DNA from 3 places in the Pseudoalteromonas sp. 2CM32C genome. Region 1 is predicted to be linked to each of the others. Evidence: predicted binding sites of a transcription regulator. Region 1 holds the regulator's gene; each other region holds the start of a gene.
The links. Region 1 encodes sigma-54, which starts transcription at its own class of promoters, with help from an activator protein. Its sites were predicted from a motif close to GTTGGCACGNNNNTNGNNT; they were not measured.

Region 1 (2,257 bases):
GTGCTGCCTAGTTTTTCGCGGGTTAATAAAGCGCCCAAAATATCCTGTTGAGATAAATACGGTAATTTATCGTGAGCCAGCTCGCTAATAAACTCTAAAATTCTTTTTTTACTATTAAAAAGGACCGCAGCTTTACTGCAGTCCTGGCATATAAGTGAACTTAATTTCATCATATTAGTGTCGAGCAAGCTTCTCTTTGTGTTTAATTACTTGACGGTCAAGCTTGTCAATCAATGAATCAATAGCTGCATACATATCTTGATGTTCAGTGGATGCGAATAATTCAGCACCACTTACATGAATAGTTGCTTCTGCTTTTTGATTTAGTTTTTCTATATCAAGAATGACATGAACATTATTAATATGATCAGAGTGCCTTTCTAGCTTCGCAAATTTGGTATTTATATAGTCTCTTAATGAATCAGTTAGTTCTACATGACGACCAGTTAAATTTAGTTGCATAAGCATTACCCTCTTTGTTTAGCGTCTTAAATCAGGCTCTTTCGCTGATTTGACGGTGGAATAGCCAGAGATTCGCGATATTTTGCGATTGTACGTCTCGCTACTTTAATTCCTTGCTCAGCCAATATATCCGCAATTTTGCTATCACTCAATGGTTTTGCTGAGTTTTCTGCTGCGATTAATTTTTTAATAAGTGCACGTATTGCAGTAGATGAACATTCTCCACCATTTTCGGTACTTACGTGGCTTGAGAAAAAGTATTTAAGCTCAAATATTCCACGCGGTGTGTGCATATACTTTTGCGTGGTTACGCGCGAAATTGTTGATTCGTGCATTTCTACCATTTCGGCAACATCATTTAAAACCATCGGTTTCATGGCTTCTGGCCCGTGTTCAAAAAAGCCCTGTTGTTGTTTAACAATACAGTTAGTTACTTTTAAAAGTGTATCATTTCTACTTTCTAAGCTTTTTATAAACCATTTAGCTTCTTGTAAATGTGAGCGAATAAATTGACTGTCGCCACTTGATTTAACTGTACGTGACATTGCTGCATATTGGCTGTTTACACGAATTTTTGGCATGCTGTCTGGGTTTAACTCTACAACCCAGCGACCTTTAATTTTTTTAACTGACACATCAGGTATTACATACTCAGACTCTTCTCGTACTATTGTGTCTGCAGGCTTAGGATTGAGCGTATGAATAAGTGTCATTACTTCTTTAAGCTCATCTTCTTTGAGCTTCGTTTTTTTCATTAATGTACGGTAGTCACGAGCAGCTAACAAATCAATGTGCTCGGTTAAAATCATTTTTGTTTCATCAATATAAGGCGTGCCTTTATCAAATTGATTTAACTGAATACACAAGCACTCTTGTAAGCTACGTGCCGCAATACCCACTGGGTCAAATAGCTGAATGCGCTTTAATACCGCTTCTATTTCGTCAAGTTCAACCTCAACGTCATCGTCGTTATCTTGATTAAAGCTCTCTAAAATCTCTTCGCAACTGAGTGTCAGTATGCCTGAATCATCCACCGCTTCTACAATAGCAATAGCAATGGCTTCATCTGTAGGGCTAAATGGCGTTAATTGTAATTGCCACATTAAGTACTCGTGAAGCGTTTCAGTTGATGCGCCCTGATATATAGACTCATCTTCAGGCATTGGGCCTGAAGATGATGCAGGGGCTGCACTCATGTACTCATCCCAGCTAACGTCCATTGCCATGTCGTCACTTACGGTATCTTTAGCAAGCGCTTCACCACTGTCTTGTTCATACTCGCTAGGGGCTTCATCTGCAGATACGGTTACTGTAACTTCATCGTTATCTGCTTTTTGCTCATTTTTGCCCGCAAGATCATCGGCATAGTCTTGCTCCTCAACCTCAAGTAATGGGTTGCTGTCGAGCGCTTCTTGTATTTCTTGCTGAAGATCCAATGTACTTAATTGCAGCAAGCGAATAGCTTGTTGCAACTGAGGTGTCATTGTAAGTTGCTGGCCCATGCGCAGCTGTAGTGATTGCCTCATGTATCTCTAACAATCCTTTTAAGTTGTTATAATTAATACTAGCAGATGCTTATAAATAAGGCGTAAATGTTACAGCCTAAATTGCTCGCCTAAATATACATCGCGTACAGTTTTATCATTTAATACGTGTTCAGGGGTACCAGAAGCAATCAGTTCCCCATGAGAAACAATGTAGGCTTTTTCGCAAACATCAAGGGTTTCTCTTACATTGTGGTCTGTTATTAATACGCCAATCCCACGGTTTTTCAGGTGTTCAATAATTTTTTTAA
Region 2 (2,257 bases), on a different contig from region 1:
CTAAATAGTTTGAAATTAATCATAACTTATACGGTCTTGTTCTGTTCTTGGTTTATTTATATATTTTTAAAGGAAATTTTATGACGGATTCTTTAAGTAGTGATGTTCAAAATCGTTTGCAGTGGTCACTTTTATCTTTGCGTGTAGGTGTGTTTATTGTAATGGTTATGTGGACGTTCGATAAGTTTGTTAACCCTGGACATAGCGCACGTATTTTTGAGCATTTTTATGGGATCAGTGGCTCTACAGATATGGTGGCTTACATTATTGGTGCGGTGCAGCTAGTACTTGTTTTAGCGTTTTTAGCAGGTATTAAAAAACGTATAACTTACGGTATTATTTTCATAATGCACGGCTTATCAACGCTTTCATCTTACAATCAGTACATTGATGGCTTTAATAACTTATTATTTTTTACTGCGTGGCCAATGTGGGCAGCGTGTTTTGCACTTTATTTATTACGGGATCAAGACGTAAAATATACTGTTAAATAAAACAGCCAGACAAAAAAATGGTTATAAGCCAATTAGCTTATAACCAAAAGTACACAGGGAGGTGTATGAATTCTTACTTTTACGATTAATGCATTGCGTCGTTGTATTTGTCGCCTAAGCGCTCTTTTTGCCCTTCAGACAGCGCTTTACCTGCTAGTTGAAATACTTCATGTTCTTCTTCATCTAAGTGATGGTGCACTAAATGGTGTAGTTTTTTAGCTTCTACTAACCATGCTGATGAGCTCATTTCGGTATCTTCAAGTTGTTCAATTAGTTCATCAATTTCATGATGCTCTGCAACACTGTGGCGTGCTTTTTCTTGCGTTAGATCTTCACAAATTAATGGATTATAAAAGTAGCGCTCTTCAAATTTTGCATGTTCTTCTAGCTCTGTTTTTAGCTCATCCATTAAGCTATGACGTTTTTTTGTGTCGCCCTTGGTTTGAATAAGCGCGTCAACTAGTTTGCGTTGTTTGTCATGATCATTACGTAGTGCTTCAAAAATATTCATAAATCATCCTAATCAATTACGTTGCTTAATAACTAATAAGCAAACGCAGTGCCAGATTTTAAGTTATTGAAAGTAATGATTTTATAGGTTTTAGGCTATGTTTTTGGATTGTTTGTGTATTTTTTACAGACGAGAGGGTGAAATAATTTCTTACTTTTAATACGAGCTAATACTTCATGTGCAGCTATTTACAATTAGCTTGTTAAAAACATATTTGGGGGTGTGTGTTTGTTAAGCTTTAATACCCCTAGGGCTGCTCAACATTAACCTGATTGCGGCCACTTTGTTTGGCTTTATAAAGAAGCTCATCAGCATGTATGATCAGTTTTTCAAGTGAGCGGTTAGAGGAGGAGCTAATTGCTGCACCTGCGCTAAACGTAATGGTTTCAGTATTATTTAAGCCTTCTATTTCGCTACAAATATCTATCAGTGTATTGGCAATAGAATCGAACGTTGTTTTAACGCTTTGTTTATCAACGGTGTTTAAAACAAATAACCATTCCTCACCACCATAGCGGCCAAATTGGTCGTCACCAGCAAGTGTATTTTGTGCTGCACGAGCAAAAGCTTTAAGAACGGAGTCACCCACATCGTGGCCGTAAGTGTCGTTAATGTGCTTAAACAAATCTAGATCGACAATGGCAATTGTAGCATTGCTTTGCTTAAGTTTTTGAGCCGCTTTTTGCATAATACCGCGTCGATTTAAACTGCTAGTTAAGTAGTCAGTCAGCGCAATGTTATAATATTTTTTACGTTGTAGTACTTGTTTATAAATAAGTAATAACGACATAATAACTAAAATAAACGCAATTGTTGCGCTTAACCGCCAAATTATTTTTTGTTGATACTCTTCTTTGGCGAGTAATTCGTTAATGTTTTTGTCGTATTCTAGTTGGAGTATTTTTTCTTCTTTTTCTTTTACTTCAAATTTTATTTGCAGTGTTTTAATGTTTGTTTCGCTGGTGGCTTCGTAATGCTTTTTCATAAATGTAAGCATTTGCTCCATTGCGTCAAATGCATCGTCTGTTTTGTTGAGGCTTCGTTTTAACTGGTATCGCTTTTGAAGGTAATCGGCTTTATAAATGCTGCGGCTAAAATCATCGATCATCGAAAATACTTCATCGTTCATTTTATCGGCTTTTTCAAGTAAACCTTGTTTTTTATAAATATCTAGCATCAATATCATCGATGCGAGTTTCATATCACCTATTCCGGCTAGGTGGGCAACCTCAATATTTTTTGTGGCTAAGGC
Region 3 (2,257 bases), on a different contig from region 1:
GTGCATTACACAAAGTATTTTTAACGGAAAGTAGATAGATAGTGAGTTTTTACTTACTTTTTAGTCTATTTTTCATTAATATGGATAAGCGGAATCTTATAATTTTTATTGGAACATGGGAGCAAGAGAATGCTAATACTAACTCGTAGAGTAGGTGAAACCCTTATGATCGGTGACGAAGTAACAGTGACCGTTTTAGGAGTTAAAGGAAATCAAGTTCGAATTGGTGTAAATGCACCAAAAGACGTTTCAGTGCATCGTGAAGAGATTTACATGCGTATACAAGCTGAAAAGTCTAACCCTAATCCGGGCAATGCTTAATCAACACGTATACTTAACTAAATAATTTATTTAGCTAAGCCAAAAAGCCACTCATTGAGTGGCTTTTTTGTTTATAAAGTCGAGCATTTCATCTGTGAGTATTTGCTTAGAGATATATTGCATGTTGTTTTTATTTTTTATCAATAAGCCCTGTGGTGTTTCGATTACGTCAGTGATGTCTTGCCAAGCGAGCTGGTAGCTTTTGTAATGGTTTGCCGATTTAATGCCTTCATCATCAAAAGTGAGTGTAACCTCTGAACCTGATGCTCTGCTAAACATTTGTCTGGTTACCCACCATGGCCTGCGATAATAAAAAGCAACGCATTCGAGTACAGCAACCATGATCAAAAATGTTCCTAAATAATGATCAGCTAAACCGTAAATGCTAAATAAACCAAGCGAAACTAACAGTACCAGTAAAAAATACTTAGGCTGCGCGCGTTTACTGTAAGGAAGTGACTCGTCAAAGCATTCATAAAAGTAGGGTTTATTAAGTGTGTAGGTTGTTGAAAATGACATAGTGCCTTGCTTTAAAAATCGTTTTATATATTTTAGCAAGTTCGCTTATAAATGAGCAGCTTTATAATGCGTGCATTTATTTTGGGCACAAAAAAACGGCCAAGTGGCCGTTTTTTTAATATATTAACTATTAACAGTTAGTTTCTTCAGCGTTTACGCCTTCTTTTACTTCTTCACACGTATCTTCAACAGAGTTTTGTACATCTGTTACTACTTCATCAATACGTTCACCGGCTTCTTCTGCGTTGTTATCTTGGCAACCCATGATGAAAAAACTTGCGAAAAGACCAATTAGTGCTGCTTTTAAAGTTGTAGAGTTCATAATGTAATTCCTTGTAAATAAATAAAATTGTAGTGTTAGTTGAGTATATGCCTACCTGGGCGATTTACCACGCAGCGCACCTGAAACTAACGAAATAACTAAAAGTACTATAAAAATAAAGAATATAATTTTTGCTATACCAGCTGCGGCACCCGCGATGCCACCAAAACCTAACACTGCAGCGATTAAAGCAATAACTAAAAATGTGATTGTCCAGCGTAACATTGTTTTCTCCTTGGTTATCAAATTTGTACACAATAGTTAATGCTAGTTGCGTGCCATGATATATTTTTGTTTAATATCAGTTGTTTATGTTTTTTCTTTGTGTTTTTGAGTTTGCTTGATTGGTAACTTTTACGTTGGGTTGTGTAACTTATTCACACACAAAAATATATCGCCACCGAAAAGCTATGTTTGGTAAGACCAATTAACAAATTTTATTTTTTCTACATTTTATGAGTCACAGTAGGCTTAGTAGAGTACGCAAAAATAGGCTTTGTTTAAACTTTACCTATAGCTTGTAGATATAGTGAGTATTTTTTCTGTGTATTATGGGGTGTTGATGAGTAAGGGTTTTTACTGTGGTTAATAAATTTGGTTATATGTTATTTTTATTTTAATTGGTTTTACCAATTTACAATGGCTAGACAAAGGTATTTGTTTTGTTATTATCTAGTGAATAAATATTTAACTAAATCGATTTTTTATTTTTCGATATGGGTTTCAAGGGGAGAAGAATGGATATAGGTGCTGTACTTGCAACTGCTGGTAGCTTAATGCTAACAGGAATGGTTGGGGTGTTTGTCTTTCTTTCAATATTAATTGGCGCAGTTACAATTATGTCTAACTTGGTGGCGCGTTTTAGCCCTGCTGACGTTGCGGCTCCAGTTAAATCACCATCATTTAAATCTCAAGGTGTGCCAAATGAGCACATCGCTGCTATTAGTGCTGCCATTGCTCAGTACAAATCAAATAACAAATAAGGGGCTCACACATGGCTAAATTAAAATTAACAGAATTGGTTCTACGTGACGCTCATCAGTCATTACTTGCCACTCGTATGCGTTTAGACGACATGCTACCGATTGCCAGCAA

Region 2: a site for sigma-54 is predicted at 1,043-1,061, ahead of MTF67_RS04375 (hemerythrin domain-containing protein). Genes of this name have one in related genera too.
Region 3: a site for sigma-54 is predicted at 1,427-1,445, ahead of MTF67_RS18060 (DUF1328 family protein). Genes of this name have one in related genera too.

What each region holds. Positions count from the first base shown of each region.
Region 1 covers NZ_JALNTI010000001.1:581,791-584,047, reverse strand. Annotated here, with positions in the region: gene ptsN (PTS IIA-like nitrogen regulatory protein PtsN) at 1-170, opposite strand, end outside; gene hpf (ribosome hibernation promoting factor) at 175-462, opposite strand; gene MTF67_RS02725 (RNA polymerase factor sigma-54) at 489-1,988, opposite strand; gene lptB (LPS export ABC transporter ATP-binding protein) at 2,058-2,257, opposite strand, start outside.
Region 2 covers NZ_JALNTI010000002.1:103,506-105,762, forward strand. Annotated here, with positions in the region: gene MTF67_RS04370 (hypothetical protein) at 81-494, shown strand; gene MTF67_RS04375 (hemerythrin domain-containing protein) at 580-1,005, opposite strand; gene MTF67_RS04380 (tetratricopeptide repeat-containing diguanylate cyclase) at 1,253-2,257, opposite strand, start outside.
Region 3 covers NZ_JALNTI010000016.1:22,585-24,841, reverse strand. Annotated here, with positions in the region: gene MTF67_RS18080 (aspartate kinase) at 1-38, shown strand, start outside; gene csrA (carbon storage regulator CsrA) at 130-321, shown strand; gene MTF67_RS18070 (YcxB family protein) at 373-840, opposite strand; gene MTF67_RS18065 (hypothetical protein) at 971-1,162, opposite strand; gene MTF67_RS18060 (DUF1328 family protein) at 1,214-1,387, opposite strand; gene MTF67_RS18055 (OadG family transporter subunit) at 1,900-2,145, shown strand; gene oadA (sodium-extruding oxaloacetate decarboxylase subunit alpha) at 2,157-2,257, shown strand, end outside.